DNA from 3 places in the Salinispirillum marinum genome. Region 2 is predicted to be linked to each of the others. Evidence: predicted binding sites of a transcription regulator. Region 2 holds the regulator's gene; each other region holds the start of a gene.

The links. The regulator LexA, encoded in region 2, represses DNA repair genes until DNA is damaged. The targets are predictions, from matches to a motif close to TACTGTNTANNTANACAGTA.
Region 1: the regulator LexA is predicted to act here: its motif matches at 3,850-3,869, upstream of uvrA (excinuclease ABC subunit UvrA).
Region 3: the regulator LexA is predicted to act here: its motif matches at 4,756-4,775, upstream of recA (recombinase RecA).

Annotation. Positions count from the first base shown of each region.
Region 1 covers NZ_JBHSAL010000002.1:1,178,135-1,185,627, forward strand. The annotation lists gene rfbD (dTDP-4-dehydrorhamnose reductase) at 1-141, opposite strand, end outside; gene ACFOSD_RS12615 (hypothetical protein) at 335-559, shown strand; gene ACFOSD_RS12620 (Bcr/CflA family efflux MFS transporter) at 556-1,758, opposite strand; gene ACFOSD_RS12625 (single-stranded DNA-binding protein) at 1,847-2,395, opposite strand; gene ACFOSD_RS12630 (MFS transporter) at 2,400-3,758, opposite strand; gene uvrA (excinuclease ABC subunit UvrA) at 3,904-6,753, shown strand; gene nudC (NAD(+) diphosphatase) at 7,432-7,493, opposite strand, start outside.
Region 2 covers NZ_JBHSAL010000002.1:107,757-115,249, reverse strand. The annotation lists gene cysB (HTH-type transcriptional regulator CysB) at 88-1,062, opposite strand; gene ACFOSD_RS07680 (hypothetical protein) at 1,141-1,611, opposite strand; gene ACFOSD_RS07675 (3-deoxy-7-phosphoheptulonate synthase) at 1,962-3,032, shown strand; gene ACFOSD_RS07670 (hypothetical protein) at 3,223-4,062, opposite strand; gene lexA (transcriptional repressor LexA) at 4,208-4,852, shown strand; gene dnaQ (DNA polymerase III subunit epsilon) at 4,892-5,596, opposite strand; gene rnhA (ribonuclease HI) at 5,613-6,044, opposite strand; gene ACFOSD_RS07650 (class I SAM-dependent methyltransferase) at 6,044-6,841, opposite strand; gene ACFOSD_RS07645 (LysM peptidoglycan-binding domain-containing protein) at 7,066-7,493, shown strand, end outside.
Region 3 covers NZ_JBHSAL010000004.1:8,252-15,744, forward strand. The annotation lists gene ACFOSD_RS13145 (aspartate kinase) at 1-372, opposite strand, end outside; gene alaS (alanine--tRNA ligase) at 446-3,067, opposite strand; gene ACFOSD_RS13155 (regulatory protein RecX) at 3,137-3,580, opposite strand; gene recA (recombinase RecA) at 3,582-4,691, opposite strand; gene ACFOSD_RS13165 (CinA family protein) at 4,825-5,328, opposite strand; gene mutS (DNA mismatch repair protein MutS) at 5,395-7,493, shown strand, end outside.

The DNA.
Region 1 (7,493 bases), 1.1 Mb from region 2:
AACGACGGCAGCAATCTGCTTTAGGTCCGTTATATCCATCTGCGCATGCGCCACGCCGCAGTGCGGTAACTGCAAATCAGCACAGACACGCAGCATTGCTTGCCCTAGTTGGCCGTTCGCGCCAGCAATCAAAATCTTCATAGCGCGCGGGGTTCCATGCTAGCGGTTATCAATACGGTAAAGCCTTTATTCAATGATTACTAAAGTTCGTCCAAGTAATGTAACCCAGAGCGCAGCGCCAGAACAGAGTTCACGTGGGGAATTTAAGCAAGAATTGGACAATCTCGGGATCTCGACACACAATGACATAACTGAACATGGAGAAACGTGACTTATGCGTGTTCGCAAACCCAAACTGACGTCGGCATTTACGCGCGTAGGCATGGTCTTCGTCTTGCTCGGCGTTATTGCGCTGCCCATTGATACCGCAGGTCTTTTCCCCAAACCATCAATCATGCTGTTACCCTTGGGGGTATGTTGTTACATCATCGGTTGGTATCGGGACCGGAAAATATACCGCCCTAAACGCAAGCGTACCTGGGACGATGACGAAACCTAGGCCGTTTTAGGCGGCAAGGGTATACGCACCACAAAGCCCCACGCTACCACCGCTACCGCAACGCCGCTGACCCAAATCCCTAAGGCGGTCGGCATTACCGTACCGTCCATGCGCACCCCTAACCATTGACCGATGAAGAACGAAAAAATCACCATAATGAAACTGCTCAATGCCGTAGCCGCCCCGGCAGAGCGTGGGAATGGCCCCATGGCTCCACTTTGAGCACAGGGCTGGTTAATGCCATGACCAATCATATAGATGTAGAGCGGTAACATGATCGACCACACGGCTTGAATACCCGCCAAAGCTAACACACCCATCAAGGTGCCACCGACCAGCGCAAAGACACCGCCAATGGCCACCGTGCGCTGCACCGAGTAGCGCAACAACAATCGACGGCATAACAAAGTACCGCTGATGTAGGAAGCCGACATGGTAAACATCAATAAACCGTAGACGGACGACGACAACGACAAGATCTGAATAAACACAAAGGACGACGTGGCTAAAAACACAAACAAACCGGCATAGGTTGCCGACTGCAAGAGCGCAAACGACCAAAACGTATGATTCGCCAAAATGGACTTCCACGTATGCAGCAATACGTTTGGTCGCAAGGCATCGAGCTTCGGTGCCCGCAAGGTTTCATCAATTTTCAACAGAATCAAACCCAAGGCGACGCTGCCCACCACGGCAAGAAACAACAAGGCAATACGCCAGCCAAACAAGTCGGTCAATAAACCGCCGATCGGCGTACTGACGCACGCCACCACACCCAGGCCGGATAATCCCTGGCTCATGACCTTGGCCGCCATGATAGGATCATCAAAGCAATCCCGCACCAAGGCACGAGCGGCCATAATGGCCGCACCCATCGCAACGCCCTGTAGCACCCGCCAGGCAATCAAACTTTCCATCGAAAAAGAGAAACTGCTGCCGATGGCCGACAGGGTGTACAAACTTAAGCCGATGATCAAAATGGGACGCCGCCCAACGCGGTCGGAAATCGGCCCCCAAATCAGTTGTGATGCGCCAAATGCCAACAGCAAGGATGACAAGGTCAACTGTGCCTGTACCATGGTGCCGCCGAAGGTCGTAGTGAGCGCTGGCAACGCAGGCAGATAGAGGTCAGTACTCAGTGGTTGCAGCCCCAACAGCAAGGTGAGAGCAACCACGAGTACGGCAGGCGATATAGACACAATGAATTCCTTAGCTAAGACTCACAGGCTTGCAGAGGCACGAACGCCTCAATGATCAAGCCTGTGATAGTACTGAAGAGGCCTTGGCTCAAAAAGGAATGTCGTCATCGAAATCATCAAAGGAACTGGTAGGCTGTGCGGCTTGTTGCTGCGGAGCCTGCTGCTGTGGGGCTTGCTGCCGTGGCGGCGCTTGGTTCGGCTGGTTGAACGGATTGTTGTTGCCTTGCTGGTTGCCATAACCACCGCCTTGTGAGCCACCGTAAGACTGACCGCCCTGGTTGCCGCCGCCTTGGTTGCCGCCACCCATCAACTGCATTTCGTTACAGACGATTTCCGTCGTCCAACGGTCATTACCGTTTTGATCCTGCCACTTACGAGTCTGCAAGCGTCCTTCCAAATAAACCAGTGAACCTTTGGTTAAATACTGGGCGGCAATTTCGGCCTGACGACCGAACAAGGTGCAGCGGTGCCATTCGGTTTGGTCCGGGCCGCGCGTGCCATCAGGGTTCTTCGAGCCCAATTCATTGGTCGCTACGTTTAAGTTTGCCACCTGCATGCCACTGGCCGTTGCTTTAACATCAGGGTCCTGGCCCAAGCGGCCAAGAATGATCACTTTGTTTACTGTACCTTTTGCCATGGTTCTAATCCGCCTTCCTGTTATCTTGCGCTGCCATCAAAGCAGTCTCATCAAATTCATGTCGGGACACCCGTAGCATTACGGACCCTTCTTGCTCATCAATATGGACATCCAAAACACCGTCTAACGCCGCTAATTGCTCTTGCCAAACCGGTAACGAGTTATGCCGCGCTGCGGGAATATCACTGAGATTCAGCACCAGTTGCCGGGTTAAAGGTGGCGGTGCTTGAAGGAGTGTGAGCATGAACCATATCAGCAGTAAGATCAATGCAGCGGTACCCAAACTGGTCATTTCCCAGCGGTCTATTACCTGCCCACCGACAACTCCACCGGCCGCTGCGCCCAAGAATTGCGCGGTGGAGAAGAAGCCCATGGCTGTTCCGCGCTGGGCCACCGGTGCCATACGGCTTAACCATGAAGGTAGGCTGGCTTCAAGAAAATTAAACCCGACGAAAAATAACGCCATCGCCACCACGAGAGTGCCCATCCCCATGCCACCCCAAAACATCAAGCCGATCCCGACCGCCAAGAGCACCTGCGCCAACAACAGCATGGGTTTGGGCAAGCCCCGGCCTTCGCTCACCCCCATCATGGGGCCCAAGGCCACAAAGGCCAGAACACCCACCACCAAATACAGCCAACCTTGCTGGGCCAGGCTCAATCCCAACTCCGACAACTGCTGCGGCAAATACAAAAACGTACTGGCAAGAATGGCATGTAAAAAGAATACGCCGAGATTGAGCGTCCACAAACTGCGTTCCGCCAACACCGGGCGCATGGCACTGGCCTGCCAGCGTTGATATCCATGTTCGCTGTGCCGCACCGGAACCGGCAAGCTGAACACCAGCACCATGCTGCCCAACGCCAACACAGCGGTAAAAAAGAACACGCCCGACAACCCGAACGCATTGGCGACCAACGGCCCCACCACCATGGCTAAACTGAACGACGCCCCAATACTGATACCCACCACCGCAAGGGCACGGGTGCGGAATTTGGGAGGAGTAAGATCACTTAACAACGCCAGCAGTGTGCTGGATATAGCCCCCGCACCTTGCAACGCACGACCCACCACCAACCACACAACATGGTCCGCCAGTGCCGCTACGACACTGCCCACCGCAAACACCAACAAACCCACCACCAGAATCGGTCGGCGGCCAATGACATCCGACAATACCCCCAATGGAATTTGCAAGCTCGCCTGCGTGAGCCCATAGATGCCCAAGGCCAAACCTAGCGTGGTGGCCGTCGCGCCGGGATAGTCCTGCCCCAGTACAAACAACACTGGCAACACCATGAACAAACCCAGCATCCGAGTCATATAAATCAAACTGATCGAGATAACGGTGCGTAATGGCACAGATAGGTCCTAGCGCGAATTTGGGGCGCTTAGTGTAATGATGTGGCAACAAAATGGCGACCTTTGCGACACATCGAAAGGCCGACTGGAAGACTGTATATCATTCCAGTATTATTCCCGATCCTATTGAGTGTACCAGAGGCTTATGAAGAACATCGACGTACAGGGTGCCCGCACGCACAATCTGAAAAACATCAATGTGTCGATCCCGCGTGATCAGTTAGTGGTCATCACCGGCCTCAGTGGGTCAGGCAAATCATCCCTGGCATTCGATACGCTCTATGCCGAAGGTCAACGGCGCTATGTCGAGTCATTGTCCACCTATGCCCGGCAGTTCCTGTCGATGATGGAAAAACCCGATGTTGATCACATTGAGGGTTTGTCGCCTGCTATTTCCATCGAACAGAAAACCACCACGCACAACCCGCGTTCTACGGTAGGCACCACCACCGAGATTTATGACTATTTGCGTCTGCTGTTCGCCCGCGCCGGGGAACCGCGTTGCCCGGAACACGGCGAACCGCTTGCCGCACAAACCGTCAGCCAGATGGTCGACCAAGTGATGGCGCTGCCGGAAGGCGCGCGCTTGATGTTGTTGGCCCCCATTGTGAAAGAGCGCAAGGGCGAGCACTTACATGTGTTCGAGCAACTTCGGGCGCAGGGCTTTGTGCGCGTCAGAGTCAATGGTTTGGTATGTGATCTCGATGACGTCCCTGAACTCGACAAAAAGAAAAAACACAGCATTGAAGCGGTGGTCGACCGTTTTAAAGTACGTGATGATCTGCGCTTGCGGTTGGCAGAATCGTTCGAAACCTGCTTGGCCCTGGCGGACGATGTCGCCATCATCATGTCGATGGACGACGACGGCCCTGACCCACTGATATTCTCGGCCAAATTTGCCTGTCCCGTTTGTGGCTACTCTATCCCTGAACTGGAACCACGGGTGTTTTCGTTCAACAACCCGGCGGGCGCCTGCCCGACCTGCGACGGCTTGGGCGTAAAGCAGTATTTTGATGAACATAAAGTCGTCCAAGGACCGCATTTACGCTTGGCGGAAGGTGCTATTTCTGGCTGGGACCGGCGCAGCATCTACTATTTTTCTATGCTCGAAGCCTTAGCGGAGCACGATGGCATTGATTTAAGCAAAGACTGGGAACAGCTTCCCGAGCGCTTTAAAGACCGCGTATTACGCGGTACGGGTGCTGAAAAAATCCGCTTTCGCTACGTCAACAGCCGGGGCGATACGGTAGAACGCTCGCATCCTTTTGAAGGCGTTTTACCCAATATGGAGCGCCGCTACCGCGAGACCGAATCGGCCTCCGTGCGTGAAGACCTTGCCAAATACCTCACCGAGCAACCTTGCCCGGACTGCCACGGCTCGCGCTTGAAGGAATCTTCGCGCCATGTATTTGTCGACAACCACAATTTGCCCGCCATCACCCACATGCCCATTGGTGACGCTTACACCTATTTCGAGCAACTGGCGTTACCGGGAAAACAAGGTGAAATTGCGGATAAAATCCTCAAAGAAATTCGCCAGCGCTTATCGTTTCTCGTGAATGTTGGCTTGGATTACCTCAGCATTGACCGCTCCGCTAACACCCTGTCCGGTGGCGAAACGCAACGTATCCGACTGGCCAGCCAAATTGGCGCCGGCTTGGTTGGGGTTATGTACATTTTGGATGAGCCCTCCATCGGCTTGCACCAACGCGACAACGCACGCTTGCTCGACGCGCTTCGCCATCTGCGTGACCTGGGCAACACCGTTTTGGTGGTTGAGCACGATGAAGACGCCATTCGCCTTGCCGACTACGTGCTAGACATAGGCCCCGGCGCGGGCGTTCATGGTGGTGAAGTGGTGGCCTGTGGCACGCCCGACGAGGTGATGCGCAATCCGGCATCCTTAACGGGCCAATACTTGTCAGGAAAACAACGCATAGATGTACCACACGAGCGCCACCCATTCCCGAAAGGCCATGTATTGCGCTTAGAAGGCGCGAACGGCAACAATTTGCAGAATGTCACACTGGAAATTCCGGTCGGTTTATTCACCTGCGTGACCGGCGTATCAGGCTCGGGCAAATCTACCCTGATCAACAGCACACTGTACCCACTCGCCGCCACGGCTCTGAACAATGCCACGACGTTGCGTGCCAGCACGCACCAGCGCATTTTGGGCTTAGAGCATTTCGACAAGGTGGTGGATATAGACCAGAGCCCCATTGGCCGGACACCTCGCTCGAACCCCGCGACCTACACCGGCATATTCACCGCGGTGCGTGAGTTGTTTGCGGCCACCCAAGAAGCCCGTTCACGCGGCTATACGCCGGGCCGCTTCAGTTTTAACGTACGTGGTGGACGCTGCGAGGCGTGCCAAGGCGATGGCGTGATCAAGGTCGAAATGCACTTTCTCGCGGATATTTATGTACCCTGCGACGTGTGTATGAGTAAACGCTATAACCGCGAGACGTTAGAAGTGCTGTACAAAGGCAAAAATATCCATGAAGTGCTGGACATGACAGTAGAAGAAGCCAATGCGTTTTTTACCAACATCCCGGCTCTGCAGCGCAAAATGCAAACGCTGATGGATGTGGGCCTGTCGTATGTAAAACTTGGCCAGTCAGCCACCACACTTTCAGGCGGTGAAGCACAACGGGTTAAACTGGCGAAAGAACTGTCAAAGCGTGATACGGGGAAAACGCTGTACATTCTGGACGAGCCCACCACCGGTTTGCATTTCCACGACATTAAGCAGTTGTTACAGGTACTGCATCAACTGCGTGATCGTGGCAATACCATTGTGGTTATCGAACACAATCTGGATGTGGTGAAAACGGCCGATTGGGTAGTGGACCTCGGCCCAGAGGGCGGTATTCGTGGCGGGCAGATCATTGGTGTTGGCACCCCTGAAGCTATAGCGGCGATGCCGCATTCGCTGACCGGGAAGTTCCTCGCCCCGTTGTTGGCGCAGGCAAAAGAGCATGTGTTGGCTTAATGTTCGTTGATGCTGGCGGCGTATCCCGGCTGGGCTTTCGGGGTGTGCCTCCGGCGCTTCACGGCAGGCCGGAAGGCGCGCCTTGAGGCACACACCCTACGCCCGCGGGCAGAGCTTTTTCGCACTCAGCGTATAAAGCTTTCTTTGTCGCACAGCCCTGCTCAACCTCGTCGCTGATCGAAAGATCACCCCTCAGGGCACTCAAAACCCTGAAAATTATTTTCTCGACCGATCACGCAAGAATATTCTACAAACTACTTACTTAAATTCTATTAAGCTATTGATATATTTACGTTTATTTCCATTAACATTATTATTTTCGTATATTCTAATCTAGTGAAACCTGACGATTTTCCACCCCCAAAATCGTCAGGTTTCACTATGGTGCTGGGGAAAATAAGGGTGTTATTCTAACCCCCGTTGAAGCGAGCGGGTGAAGGATGCTCCACCTCAGGGAAGTTGCCTGCGAAGGATTTGCCGGCATGCAAAAGGAAACGCATCAGTTCGCAGACACAGGTAGAAGGATTAACGCTGAGCCAAGGATGGCTACCCCTCTTTTTTTAGCAAATACCGGGCTGCCTTTTTTGTACTCACCGAATTCGTTTAGGCCAGGGGCATAGGCATACCCCGAATTCCCATGCTAGGGTAAACGCATGGCGGGTCATTCGTGAATGACCCCTACAGATAACCGCGTTCGCGCTTATAGGTATCCACGAGATAGCCACTGATCGACCCGCTGG
Region 2 (7,493 bases):
CGCCTTAGTGGTTTTACGAACAATGACTTTTTCTCAATCTGTCGGTGTTAAAAATATTTTCTGAATATTCACCTACTACCAGCAGCGTCAGAAGGTCGGCAAGGACACGTGCTTAAACAGTTCATCGACATCGGCCTTTGTGCTGCAAGCCATAGCCTGATCAATGAGGTTTTTGGTCAGGTGCGGGGCAAAGGCTTCGATGAATTTGTACATGTAGCCGCGTAAAAACACCCCTTTGCGCAACCCGACTTTGGTGACACTGGCTTCAAACAAATGACTGGCGTCCAGGGTGACCAAGTCGCTGTCTTGCTCGTCGTCCATGGCCATACTGGCGACAATACCCACCCCCAAGCCCAGACGAACATAGGTCTTGATGACATCCGCATCGGCGGCGGTGAACACGGTTTTGGTTTCCAAGCCGCGGCTGCTGAAGGCCTCGTCGAGCTTGGAACGTCCGGTAAAACCGAACACATAGGTCACCAACGGAAATGCGGCAATGTCCTCTAAGGTGAGTTGAGGCTTGGTCGCTAACGGGTGTTTTTTCGGTACGATGATGCTCCGGTTCCAGCGGTAACAGGGCAACATGATCAGGTCGTGGAAGTGCTCCATGGCTTCAGTGGCGATCGCGAAATCCGCTGTACCGTTCGACGCCATTTCGGCAATTTGCATCGGCGTACCCTGCTGCATATGCAGGGAAACGTCGGGAAACCGCTTAATAAACCCTTCGATAACGTGCGGCAGTGCATAGCGTGCTTGGGTGTGGGTGGTCGCAATGGACAAACTGCCCTTGCTTTCATCACTGAATTCCTGAGCAACCTGCTTGATGCTTTCCACTTTTTTTAGCACTTCGCCCACCACCTGCAGAATGGCTACTCCGGCCGGCGTGACGCGGGTGAGATGTTTACCGCTGCGCGCGAAGATCTCCACACCCAGCTCATCTTCCAACAGGCGAATTTGCTTCGAAATACCCGGCTGCGAGGTATAGAGCACCTGGGCCGTTGCCGACACGTTTAGATCGTGGTGGGCAACTTCCCAAATGTACCGCAGTTGCTGCAACTTCATGAACCAAGCCCTGTTATAAAAACAGAGTTAAATATGCTTTTTCAGCATACAGAGGTCAACCGCTTTTGTAGGACTCGCCTAAATTCCAAACAAACCAAAGAAGCCTTGGTCGCTGTTCAGGCGAAACTCGGTAATTTCCAGCGTTACGGCCGAAATGTTGCAACGGCTCCACAATTCCAGCGGTACACCGCTGCGATCCGTGGGGCGCATGAACACGTCCATGAAGATCACGTATTCATTTCGGTCTGCATCGAAGCGCGATGAACGCGTATCAAAGCGCGTATTCATCAGTTGACTTCCCGCATCTGACATCACACGGGCTCGGCAGACCACAAAGGCATCCTGCATGGGAATGATATTGGGCGATACCTGTGGTGGCGGGCTAATGCCCAGCATGTCGGTCACAAAATTACCTTTCCCGGTCGATTGCGACAGCGCAATGGAACGGAAAAACAGGGTCAACGCCACGGCAGCAATAATCACAGCGATGAAGGCGCCGATCAAAAACAACAAGTCGCGTCGGGCGTTATTGGCTTTAGCTTTTGACATACTGCTATGGACTCCATCAATACCGATGTATTGAAACAACCGTCAAGTTCCGCAAAGGCAACTTTGTCTGAATTTCTACCTCTATCGATTTTTCCGTTCACTGTTAGAAAATTGATCTATTTTTTCACTATCCAATCGATAGACAGAATTTAGCATATTCCAATGAAATAGCCAGACCATACCCTGTGAGGCATTGAACGATGATGATAAAATGGCCGCTCAAGAGAGCAACAGGCAAGTCGGCAAACGTGTCGATTTCGCCAGTCATTAAAAAAGCCCAGCGATTGAAATGTGTGCACTGAATTATATTCAGCCTGATCCAACTGGTGCGAATAACTATTGGAAGCAAGATGACCGTTATTACCGAAAACCTCAATGTTGAGTCGCAGGAAGTTCTCATAACGCCGGCCGAACTTAAGCGTCGCATCCCCTTGACCGATGCTGCGGCAAATACCATCAATGCCGGTCGAGTCGCCATCAACAACATTTTGAAGCGCGAAGACCATCGTATATTTCTCGTGGTAGGCCCTTGCTCTATCCACGATATTGATGCGGCCAAAGACTACGCCCAGCGCTTCAAGAAGCTGGCCGAAGAAGTCTCTGACACCCTGTTGCTGGTGATGCGGGTGTATTTTGAAAAACCACGGACAACCGTGGGCTGGAAGGGTTTGATCAATGACCCCTACCTGAACGACACCTTCAAAATTGAAGATGGACTCGCCATAGGTCGCCAATTGCTGTCTGACATCGCCGAAATGGGTGTGCCAACCGCGACCGAAGCGCTTGACCCTATTTCGCCACAGTACATGCAGGATTTGATCTCCTGGGCGGCCATCGGCGCACGTACCACCGAATCGCAAACCCACCGCGAGATGGCCAGCGGCTTGTCGTCCGCAGTGGGTTTTAAAAATGGCACTGATGGCGGTTTACAAGTCGCTATTAATGCGCTGATGTCAGTGAGCAAACCACACCGCTTCCTCGGTATTGATGGCGAAGGTCAGGTCGCCATCATTCATACGAAAGGCAACCCGCACGGACACGTTGTACTCCGCGGTGGTAGTGGCAAACCGAACTACGATTCAGTGAGCGTTTCACTGTGCGAACAGGAAATGCGCGCCTCCGGGCTACTACCCAACATCATGGTGGATTGTTCACACGCCAACTCGAATAAAGACCCCGCGCTTCAGACACTGGTAGCCGAGAATGTCGCCAACCAGATTCTAGAAGGCAACCAATCCATCATTGGCTTGATGATTGAAAGCAACATCAATTTTGGCAGCCAGAAGTTGTCGTCCAACCGTGCGGAGATGCAGTATGGCGTGTCGGTGACCGATGGTTGCATTGGCTGGGACGCAACGGAAGACAGCATTCGGAAAATGCATGCCAAGTTGAAGGATGTATTGCCGAAGCGCATGGCCTAGATTCTTCCTGTTCTAGGCAGTAGGTGTACCTAGGGGTATGCCTCAAGGCGCGATCAAATGCGCCAGCATTTGACACCGCCCTTAGGCGCCCACAGGGCGAGAAAAATGCTTAAGCATTTTTCTCGGTCACTCCCGGCCTGCCGTGGAGCGCCGGAGACACACCCCTAGGTACACCTACTGCCTGACATACCTACGGATCCAGCTCATCCAACCAATTGGCCCACAGCGCCGGAGACACCTTACCGGGTGGATAGTAGTCGGCTTTGGTTTGATACTCAGCATCACCCAAGCTGGACATCCACTTGGTCAACGGCTTTTCTAACGCCGGATCTTCAATAACCCGCAAACGACCGGGAAACACGCCGGACTGCCAACGACCCAATAAGGCACGCTGCCCCAACATCAGTTCATCAAAGAGATGACGATTCAAGCTTTCATGCCCGGTTCGATGCTTCACCCCGCCACGCGTTGATTCCAAGGCATGGCTTTCCCAGTTCATGCGCGTGACGTAAGTCGCGCAGCTTAGGCGTCCGAGCGCGGGATACCATAAAAGTGAACCGACAATCGGTAATGTTTTTTCATACGCCATGGCTTTCACCCAGACTTGCGCGGCGGAAGACTCGGCGACAATCTTCACCGGCGAATCACTTTGCTCAACAATGAAATCCAATGCCGCTGGCACATCGCACCACGCCAGCAAATGCAAACGGTTACTTGACCATTGCTCGTTAAACACACTGGCGCCATGGCCCCGCCATTCAAGGAACCATAGATCATAGCCTGCGTTTAATAGGGTCTTTACCCAAAGTTCAGCATAGGCTAACCATTCACCACGACCATGTAAGAAGGGAGGCAACCAAAGAATCGGCTTGCCTTTTTTTGTTGGGTCAACACTGAACCGTGTTAACGCAAAAGACACGGTTGGATCGCCCGAATTATTGGGCTTTAACAGATAGGTATCCTCATTCCACTGCGGCTTAAGCTCCGCAGTGAGCAAAGTCACCGGAAATAAATCAGAACTGCTTTTCATTGCGGGGAACTCACTCCTTCACCTTCACTGCTTGAAAAAACATCCAGGCTATAACGTAGAGACAACCGATTGAACGTTGACATCATTTCGATCAACACTATACTGTATATGCAAACAGATATGGATAAATAAACAGGTCGATAACATGATAAAACTTACCGCACGGCAGCAACAAGTACTCGACTTCATTCGCTCATATATGGACGCGCACAGTATGCCACCGACGCGCGCGGAAATCGCGCGTGAACTCGGCTTTAAGTCAGCGAATGCAGCAGAAGAGCATTTAAAAGCTCTGGCTCGTAAAGGCGCCATTGAAATGATTCCCGGCGCATCACGTGGTTTGCGTTTACCCGCACTCGAAAATGACGAGTCAATCAGCAACACCACAGCCATGGATCCTGCGCATGCTGGCCTGCCCGTGATTGGCCGTGTAGCGGCGGGCAGCCCTACCCTCGCCGCAGAACATATTGATGAATACTGCCCGGTAGCACCTGACTTCTTTTCTCCCCGTGCCGATTTCTTACTGCGGGTAAATGGCATGAGCATGAAAGATATTGGCGTATTTGACGATGATTTGGTGGCAGTCGCGAAAACGGCTCAAGTGAGGGATGGCGATATCATTGTGGCGCGGATCAATGAAGATGTGACCTTGAAGCGATATTTTCGAGAACAACAATGCATCCGTTTGGTGGCAGAAAACGAAGCGTTTGACGACATAATCGTAACCGACGAAGACGTTTTCGCCATTGAAGGCAAGTACGTGGGCGTCATTCGACGCCAACTGCATTGATAGAAGGCAACACGTTATTAGGGATGTGTTCTTTCCGCATCAACGCCAGAGAGCACCTGCGGATTTCTTGTCGATAAGCGATAAGATCCTTTCGTGCTCGGCCAGTTCAGCCGCACTAGCCGTTACCACCCGTAAGTCTTCTTGATTGACGGACGCCTTCAACATTGCTGAACTGGCCGTTTGCTGTGCATCCCCGTGATGCTCGGCCGCCAGTTCAAGAGTGGTTTGACCGCCGGTCATGAACAAATACACGTCCGCCAGAATTTCAGCGTCCAATAACGCCCCATGCAGTGTCCGGTGGCCATTATCGATGCCGTAGCGCTTACATAGTGCATCAAGATTATTCTTCTGGCCGGGGTGTTTTTGCCGCGCCAAATAGAGTGTATCCAGCACTGAACAGGACTTCTGCAAAGGCGCTGCTGAAGATTTTAACAAACGCAATTCATGGTTCAGAAATCCCATATCGAAAGGTGCGTTATGGATCACCAACTCGGCGCCCGACACAAATTCCAAAAACTCATCAACAATGCTGGCAAATCGTGGTTTGTCCTGCAAAAACTCATTGGTAATACCGTGTATGGCAATGGCATCCGCAGGCACGTCACGTTCGGGGTTGATGTAACAATGAAAATGTCGCCCGGTATGTTTTCGACCCACCAGTTCTACGCAGCCTATTTCGATAACGCGGTGCCCTTGTGACGGGTCCAAGCCTGTGGTTTCCGTATCCAGTACAATTTGTCGCATGGTTCAATAATCCCCGTTAGATATATTCTTGCGCACCCATATTCGCCAACGCGTCAGCTTTTTCATTACCCGGATTCCCGGCATGACCCTTCACCCAAAACCACTGCACATCGTGTTGCTGCACCAGAGCATCCAGTTGACGCCATAAATCTTCATTTTTGACAGGTTTCTTCGCCGACGTACGCCAACCGTTTTTCTTCCAGCCGGCCAGCCAACTCTCGATACCGTTTTTTACATACGATGAGTCGGTGTACAGTTTTACTTTACTGGCCCGCTTCAGCACGGCTAGCCCTTCAATGGCGGCGCGCAGTTCCATTCGATTATTGGTGGTTTGAGCTTCCCCGCCGTGCAGCAATTTTTCATGCGCACCGTATTGCAAATAGGCTCCCCAACCGCCGGGCCCTGGATTGCCTTTGCAGGCTCCATCGGTATAGAGCACAACGTCCATTATTGGGTTACCTGACCGCGTCGTTTTGTCATAACTTTATCCTTCATAAACAGTGCTGGTGACCAGCGATGATCATGTAACATTTCTAACTGATTTTTCCGCACCACCAACAAATAACCCGCACCCGCGATGGGTAGGACATTCCGTATCAGCGCATTGAGAAACCGAACTCTACGCTTCCAGGATGCCTGTGTCATGGGTGGCCAGTGGTAGTAGTACTGCGTGTTTAAAGGCTCGCAATCGAGCAACCGACACCAATCAGCCACCCGGTTGGCACTGATAAATTGCCCCGCCCAGGGCATGGGTCGATGCCGTCGGAAAATGCGGGATACCCCCCAAAAGCCGAACGGATTAAACCCCATGATCATCAACTGGCCGCCCGGGCGCAAGGCCTGCACCGCTTCACGCAGAATACGGTGCGGATTTTCCGAATATTCCATAACATGATGCAGAATCAACATATCGACCGAGGACGCCTGTAACGCCAGATGTTCAGGGTCTGACTGAATGACCGGGCACACAGCCCGGTTGTCGTGTCGGGCCAAAATCGCCGCCACTTTGTTTTTGGTTTTCCGCACATCAAATAACGGGCGATATAACCCGCCATCAATTTGCACCAAAAAAGGATGATATCCCGCACTGAGCATCGGCGCTAAAACGCCGCACTCGGTGCGGTAAAGGGCTTCGCCTAACTCTGTTCGATACCAGGCGTTTAATTGTTGTTCAGGGATTTTCGCCTGACCGACCGGTTTAATCCAGCGCTGTTTAAGTGCAGTAAGCCATGTCGAAAAACGCATGTAATGCCCAAGTTGAGTGTAAAATCAATGCGACCGCTTCAGGCTCAACCTTGACGCTCACTGGCCGATACTGAACAATGTAGACCGCATTCAGGTTTATACTTGATGCACTATGGTATACCAGCCAACCGGAAGGCGCATCTGATAATGCCTGCGCACCGGTGGACCTCCATTGAGCATCCTCAAAACGACGCTCAATCCATGTATAAATGAAGGTTGTTTCTGTGCGATTACCCAACACATTTCGCGTTATCCATGTATGGCCGGTTGCCTTTGCACTGACGTTCGTCGGCTGTCAGACCATTTTACCGGATACTGCACAGGTATCCGATGCTTCACCGGCCATAATCGTTGAACCCACTATTTTACCTACCCCGCCAGAACCCGTCGTCACGGAACCGGTGGCTGTCGAACCCATGAAGCCTGTGCCCATCATGGAAATCAATCCACCGGTCATCGAGCGAGCCGTTCTAGCGCCCGCACCGGAATATGCGGAAGACCATATTCTGGAAGACGTTTCCTTGCTGTTTCCAGAACGGTTTAATACGACGTCTGCGTTTGACTGGCCTCGCCAATTATCGGCGTATGAACGCGATCTATGGCACGAAATGCGCTCTCGGTTCACCATGAATCTGGACATCGATGATGCCAG
Region 3 (7,493 bases), on a different contig from region 2:
GTCTGCCTTCATATTTTCTACATCAATGTCTTGAATACGCGCCTTAGTGTGTGCACTGTCCGTTTTAATGCGCACCTGCCAGCCGGTATAGGAACGGGCCGGACAGCCGCGTTTATTTAATGCCATCGACAACAAGGCTATGGTCACCTGCTCCCCTGTGGACACCAAGGCATCCATTTCGCGCGGTGAAGGCTCTTCGGTAATTTGGTGCGCTAACGCAATCAATCGATTGGTTTCACCTGACATAGCCGAAACCACAACCACAATATCGTGTCCAGCAGCACGAAACGCTTGTATTTTATCCGCAACACCTTCGATACGCTCAACGCTGCCCACCGAAGTTCCACCAAATTTTTGCACATAGAGCGCCATGTTACTGAGTTCCTATATTGACCATAAGAGTCCTTAAGAGCCGTGTGCGCAACAGGCCCTCAACCCTTCTCGCTTAAACCTTATTGAACACCCAATCGCGTGCTGCTTTAACAGCCTGATCAATGGCCTGCACATCTTTTCCGCCAGCCATCGCCAGATCAGGCTTACCACCACCTTTACCGCCGACAATTTCCGCCGCCACGTTAACCAACTCACCAGCACGCCATTGACCCACCAAGTCCTTAGTGACCCCAGCCACCAACTGAACTTTACCGTCCAGCTCCGCAGCTAAAAGCACCAAACCGGAACCTAGCGCGTTTTTGAGTTGATCCACCATATCACGCATGGCTTTTGCGTCAGCCACCGTGACCTTTGCAGCCACGAACTTTATCGCACCCAATGTTTCTGCTTGCGCCGCCAAGTCTCCGCCCGCTTTACTGTTCATCTTGGCTTGAAGACGCTCCAGCTCTTTCTCCAGCTCACGCTGCCGCGCCACTAATGACTGAACACGCTCGTGCAACTGTTCCGGCTTGGCTTTTAACAATTGACTCGCATGATGCAATTGCGCCGCCATTTGATCGACCAAGTGCAGTGCTACCGGCCCGACAACCGCTTCAATACGACGAACGCCCGCCGCAATACCCTGCTCTGCGACAACTTTCAACAAACCAATATCACCGGTGCGCTTGACGTGCGTGCCGCCACAAAGTTCGATCGAAAATTGCTCTGTACCCATGGTCAATACACGCACTTCGTCGTCGTACTTTTCGCCAAACAACGCCATCGCACCTTTTTCCCGCGCCGCTTCTATGGGCATGATTTCCGTCTGCACAGGTGTATTGGCCATAATTTGCTCATTGACCAGGTGCTCAATCGCCTGTAACTGGTCATCACTAACGGCTTCGAAATGTGAGAAGTCAAACCGTAGGCGGTCGGCCGTCACCAATGATCCCTTTTGCTGCACATGCTCACCGAGCACCTTACGCAACGCAGCGTGCAATAAGTGCGTCGCACTGTGATGGAGAGCGGTGATATGACGCCGTTTACTGTTTACAAAGCTACCCAATTCATCACCCACGGCAATGCTGCCCGACGCGACGCTACCGATGTGCAAATGAGCCTTGCCCTGTTTTTGGCAGTCAGCCACATCAAATACGGACAATTCACCGCGCAACTGCCCGGTGTCGCCGACTTGACCGCCTGACTCAGCGTAAAACGCTGTTTCATCTAAGACAATAATGCCTTCTTCGCCCGCGTCCAGTCGCTGAACCCTTTGCCCATCGCGGACAATTTCCGTTACTCGACCAGCCACGGACAACAACTCATACCCGGCAAATTGGGTTTCAGTATCCAGGGCGAGCAAATTAGATAAATCCAAGCTGAACTTACTGGCTTGCCGAGCCCGCGTTCGTTGGGCTTCCATAGCCCGCTCAAAACCGTCCATATCCAACGTCAGTTCACGTTCACGGGCAATGTCTGCCGTGAGGTCAACTGGAAAACCAAACGTATCATAGAGCGTGAAGACGGTATTACCCGGAATAACACGATCGGGCAATGCAGTAATAGCTTCGTCTAATAACCGCATACCTTTGTCTAAGGTTTTGGCGAACTGTTCTTCTTCTTGCAACAATACACGTTCGACTTGCGCTTGTGCGGCAGGCAACTCGGGGTAGGCCGCTCCCATTTCTTGCACCAGAGTGGTCACTAGGCGATAAAAGAAGGGCTCTTCCTGACCCAGCTTATGTCCATGCCGGACGGCACGACGAATAATGCGACGCAACACATAACCACGACCTTCATTGGCAGGCACAACACCGTCGACGATCAAAAAAGCGCAACTGCGGATATGGTCAGCCAGTACCCGTAGTGATGCATTGTCATTGTTGGCGCTATTGGTCGCTTGCGCAGCCGCCGCAATAAGGTTTTGGAATATGTCGATTTCATAGTTGGCGTGAACACCTTGCAAAATAGCCGCCAGGCGCTCTAAGCCCATTCCGGTATCAACACTGGGCTTTGGTAACGGGTCCATGGTGCCGTCCGCCTGACGGTTGAACTGCATGAACACCACATTCCAGATTTCGATAAACCGGTCGCCGTCTTCTTCAGCACTGCCTGGAGGGCCGCCCCATATGTGGTCTCCGTGATCATAGAATATCTCGGTACAGGGACCACAAGGGCCGGTATCTCCCATCTGCCAGAAGTTATCTGATGCATAACGGGCCCCCTTGTTGTCACCGATTCGTATAATGCGATCGGCTGGCACGCCAATATCGTTTGCCCATATTTGATAAGCTTCATCATCATCGGCGTAGATGGTCACCAACAGGCGCTCCTTCGGAAGCTGCAGTTCTTCCGTTAAAAAACGCCACGCAAAGCCAATAGCTTCTTGTTTGAAGTAATCACCAAAACTGAAGTTACCCAACATCTCAAAGAACGTATGATGACGCGCGGTGTAGCCCACGTTCTCCAGATCGTTATGCTTTCCTCCAGCACGCACTACGCGTTGCGACGTGGTCGCCCGGCTGTAATGCCGTTTCTCTTGACCCAAGAAGACATCCTTGAATTGATTCATTCCCGCATTGGTAAACAATAACGTTGGGTCGTTGGCGGGCACTAAACTGGACGAAGCCACCACCTCATGGCCGTTAGCCGCAAAGAAGTCGAGAAATCGTTGGCGAATTTCAGCGGTTTTCATCAACAAACACCGTAATGCAATAAAATTGTGCGCAATAGTACAATGGGAGGTGCTGCGATAGAAGGGGATTCAGAGTTGCCGGAGGTCAATCAGCTCTTCGATGACATCATAGGCAAAGCCTCGCTGCTGCAGAAACCGCGCCATACGAGCCTTCTCTTCGTAATTTTCCGGACTGATGCCGTCAAACTTCTTAATTAATGCGGCCTCAGCCAATTCATACCAGTTACAACTTTGTAAAACGGTATCCGACAAATGATCGGCAATGCCGCGTTGCAACAGCTCAAAACGGATCTTCACATCGCCATGACCACGGGCAGTCCGATGACGCACATAGGCTTCGGTAAAGCGGACATCACTTTGAAGATTGTCTTCTTGCAGCTGGGCAATAACCTGCTCAAAAACCTCCACCGTCAGCTCAGGAAACGCCTTGTGTAACCGTTCTTTCAATTCACGTACGCTATGCTCACGTCGTGCTAGGCAGTCCATTGCCACATGTCGCGGTGTTCTTTTCATACTACTCGTCGAAGCTGCTCAGATCTGTCTCTGCATCAACCGGGGTCTTGGTTGCTTTCGCAGCTTTACCTGTAGACTTGTTTGGTGCAGGTTTTGCTTCGCCATTGTCTTGTTCTGCTGTGGCATCAGATAAATAATGTGTGCGAATCTGTCCTTCGATCTCCGCCGCCAGTGCGGCGTTTTCTTCGAGGAACTTAGCGGCATTGGCTTTGCCCTGACCGATTTTATCGCCCTTGTAGCTGTACCATGCACCTGCCTTATCAACAATGCCAATTTTGACACCCAAATCAATCACTTCACCTAAGCGATATATGCCCTTGTTGTAAATGATCTGGAACTCGGCCTGTTTAAACGGAGGCGCCACCTTGTTCTTCACAACTTTCACCCGCGTCTCGCTGCCGACCACTTCTTCGCCTTCTTTTACCGTGCCAATACGCCGGATATCCAAACGTACTGAGGAGTAAAATTTGAGTGCATTGCCGCCGGTAGTGGTTTCCGGTGAGCCGAACATCACACCAATTTTCATTCGAATCTGGTTGATGAATACCACCAAGCAATTAGCATTCTTGATGTTACCGGTAATCTTGCGCAGCGCTTGCGACATCAAGCGAGCTTGTAAACCAACGTGCGTATCACCCATATCGCCTTCAATCTCGGCTTTCGGCGTCAAAGCGGCGACCGAGTCGATGATTACCACATCAACCGCATTAGACCGCACCAACATGTCCGCTATTTCCAATGCTTGCTCACCGGTGTCTGGCTGTGACACCAAGAGATCGTCAACATTGACCCCAAGTTTAGCTGCATAGATGGGGTCCAAAGCATGCTCGGCATCAATGAAGGCACAGGTTCCACCCGAGCGCTGCGCTTCTGCGATCACTTGCAAAGTCAAGGTCGTTTTACCTGATGACTCAGGACCATAGATTTCCACCACCCGACCTTTTGGCAAACCGCCAATACCTAACGCAATGTCCAGCCCTAGAGAACCCGTTGAAATAGCCGGGATCTTCACTCGCCCCGCGTCACCCAAACGCATAACGGAACCTTTACCGAATTGCCGTTCAATTTGTCCTAAAGCGGCTTCTAAAGCCTTGCTGCGATTCTCTGTCATGTACTTGTTCCTGTTCCTGTACCATAGGGGCGAAGGATTCGACTTACCGGGCGCCAAACCCAACTACTGTATATTTAATCAGTATGTTGCCACAAGCGCTGGCAAATGAAAACCCTGAACTTAAGGTGCAGGTTCATCGACTTGCTATTACATCGGAATACAACGCCTGCAGCACTGCCTTTACCGCTTGCCGTCGCACGTCATCTCGATTTCCCGAAAAAAGTTCGCATCGGGCCTGGGTTTGCTCGGTCGTACCCCAACTATACCAAACGGTACCCACCGGCTTTTCAACCGTACCGCCAGACGGACCTGCTACACCACTGACGGCGACAGCCCAGTCAGAGTTCGCTGCGCGACAGGCTCCAGCCACCATTGCGCGCACGACCGGCTCGCTAACGGCGCCATGAAGTTCGAGGTCTGCCTCTGTAACACCCAACAACTGATGTTTTAAGTCGTTGCTGTAGGTCACAAACCCGCCCGTAAACCAAGCCGAACTACCTGATAGGTCTGTGCATACCTTGGCTACCCACCCACCGGTACAGGATTCAGCGGTTGCCATGGTCTCACCACTGGCTACCAGCGCCTCGGCCACACGACGAGCCTGATTGTTAATTTCATCATCACTGGGGACTTTCATCCGCTTTATCCTCTGCTACCATAGGGCGCTTTTTAATCTGTCGCCCTACTCTAAATGGAAAATGCCGTGGCCAGCAACGAACATACGCCAATGATGCAACAGTATTTGGGCATCAAAGCACAACACCCTCATGATTTGCTGTTCTATCGCATGGGTGATTTTTACGAGTTGTTCTATGATGACGCGCGCCATGCCGCGCAGATGCTGGACATCACATTAACCGCTCGCGGTCAAAGTGGTGGCAAACCCATCCCCATGGCGGGCATTCCCTATCATGCGGCAGAGAATTACATTGCGAAAATTGTCCGGCTTGGCCGTACCGTCGCGATCTGTGAGCAGATGAGCGAGCCGGGCTTGACGAAGGGGCCTGTGCAACGCGAAGTGGTGCGGGTAATAACGCCTGGAACGCTAACAGACGAAGCGTTTTTGGCTGAGGGTCTAGACAACCTCTTGGTAGCGGCTTGGTATAATACACGTCACCGACCGTCGACGGATAACCCTGTAGGCATAGCGTATCTAGACATCAGCACCAGTCGGTTTGGTGTTATAGAGGTTGATTCTCTGGGCGGAGCGCTGGCGGAGCTTCAGCGTTTGCGTCCCGCAGAGTTGCTCTTGGATGAAGAAGCAGACTGGGGTGATGAGCTCAATCAATATGTCGGTCGCCGCACATTGCCGCCCTGGCACTTTGAACATCAAACCTGCCGAACGCTGCTACAAGAACATTTCAAGGTGAAGAATTTACAAGGCTTTGGTATCGACCACATGAGCGCTGCCATCAACTGTGCGGGTGCCTTGCTTGAGTATGCTCGGAACACTCAACGCTCAGACCTACAACACCTACAGCACATCAGTGCCGACATTCCGAACGACGCCATTGTGCTGGATGCAGCTTCACGACGTAATCTTGAATTGGACATCAACTTACAAGGTGGCGAAGACTTCACCTTGAATTGGGTGCTCAACCAAACGCGTACGACTATGGGCAAACGCTTGTTAAGGCGTTGGCTGAATCGTCCATTACGTGACCTATCTACTCTGGTTGCGCGCTTGGACTTCAATGACGCACTGCGACAGTCCCTAAAGACCGATGAACTCGGTCAACTGCTATCACCCATTGGCGATTTAGAGCGCATTCTCGGGCGCGTTGCCCTGCGTTCGGCGCGTCCACGAGACCTGACTCGCCTCAACGACAGTCTGCAACAAATTCCGGACGTAAAACGTTTATTAACGTCGTTGGACAACGAATTATCCACCAGCCTTTATACCGCGTTGCACGACTTCGAAGCGTTGACCCAAGAATTGAGTCGGGCGCTCGAAGATAACCCACCTATGGTACTGCGTGATGGCGGCGTTATCCGCGACGGCTACGATGCGGATCTGGATGAACTGCGCCAGCTTAGCCAGGGTGCAGGCGATCTATTGACCCGTGTGGAAACTCGTGAACGCGAAGCGACCGGTTTGTCGACCTTGAAGGTTGGCTACAACCGCGTCCATGGCTTTTACATCGAGGTCAGTAAAGCACAATCCGAGGGCGTGCCCGCACACTACATTCGACGGCAAACGTTAAAGAATGCTGAACGGTATATCATTGACGAGCTTAAAGAATACGAAGACCGTGTACTGAGCAGTAAAAGTCGTGCCCTCGCGCGCGAAAAACAGTTGTACGAGGCTTTACTCGATCAGCTTAACGAGCATTTACACAGTCTCCAGAGCACCGCCAAGGCACTGGCTGAAATCGATGTATTGTGTTGTTTTACGACGCAAGCAGAACAACTGCAATGGACAAGACCCGTGTTGACCCCGAATGCCGAACTGATCATTGAGTCAGGTCGCCACCCGGTTGTTGAAGCACTGCTTGACCAGCCTTTCGTACCAAATGATGTATCCCTCAACAAGCAGTGTCCGATGTACATTGTCACCGGCCCTAACATGGGGGGTAAATCGACTTACATGCGGCAGAATGCCCTGATTGCTATTCTCGCGCACATCGGTTCTTTTGTGCCCGCCAAAAAAGCCATTGTAGGGGATTTTGATCGTATCTTTACCCGTATGGGCAGCAGCGACGACATTGCTGGCGGTCGTTCTACCTTTATGGTGGAAATGACGGAAACCGCCAATATCCTGAACAACGCTACCGAACGCAGCCTGGTTCTGATGGATGAGGT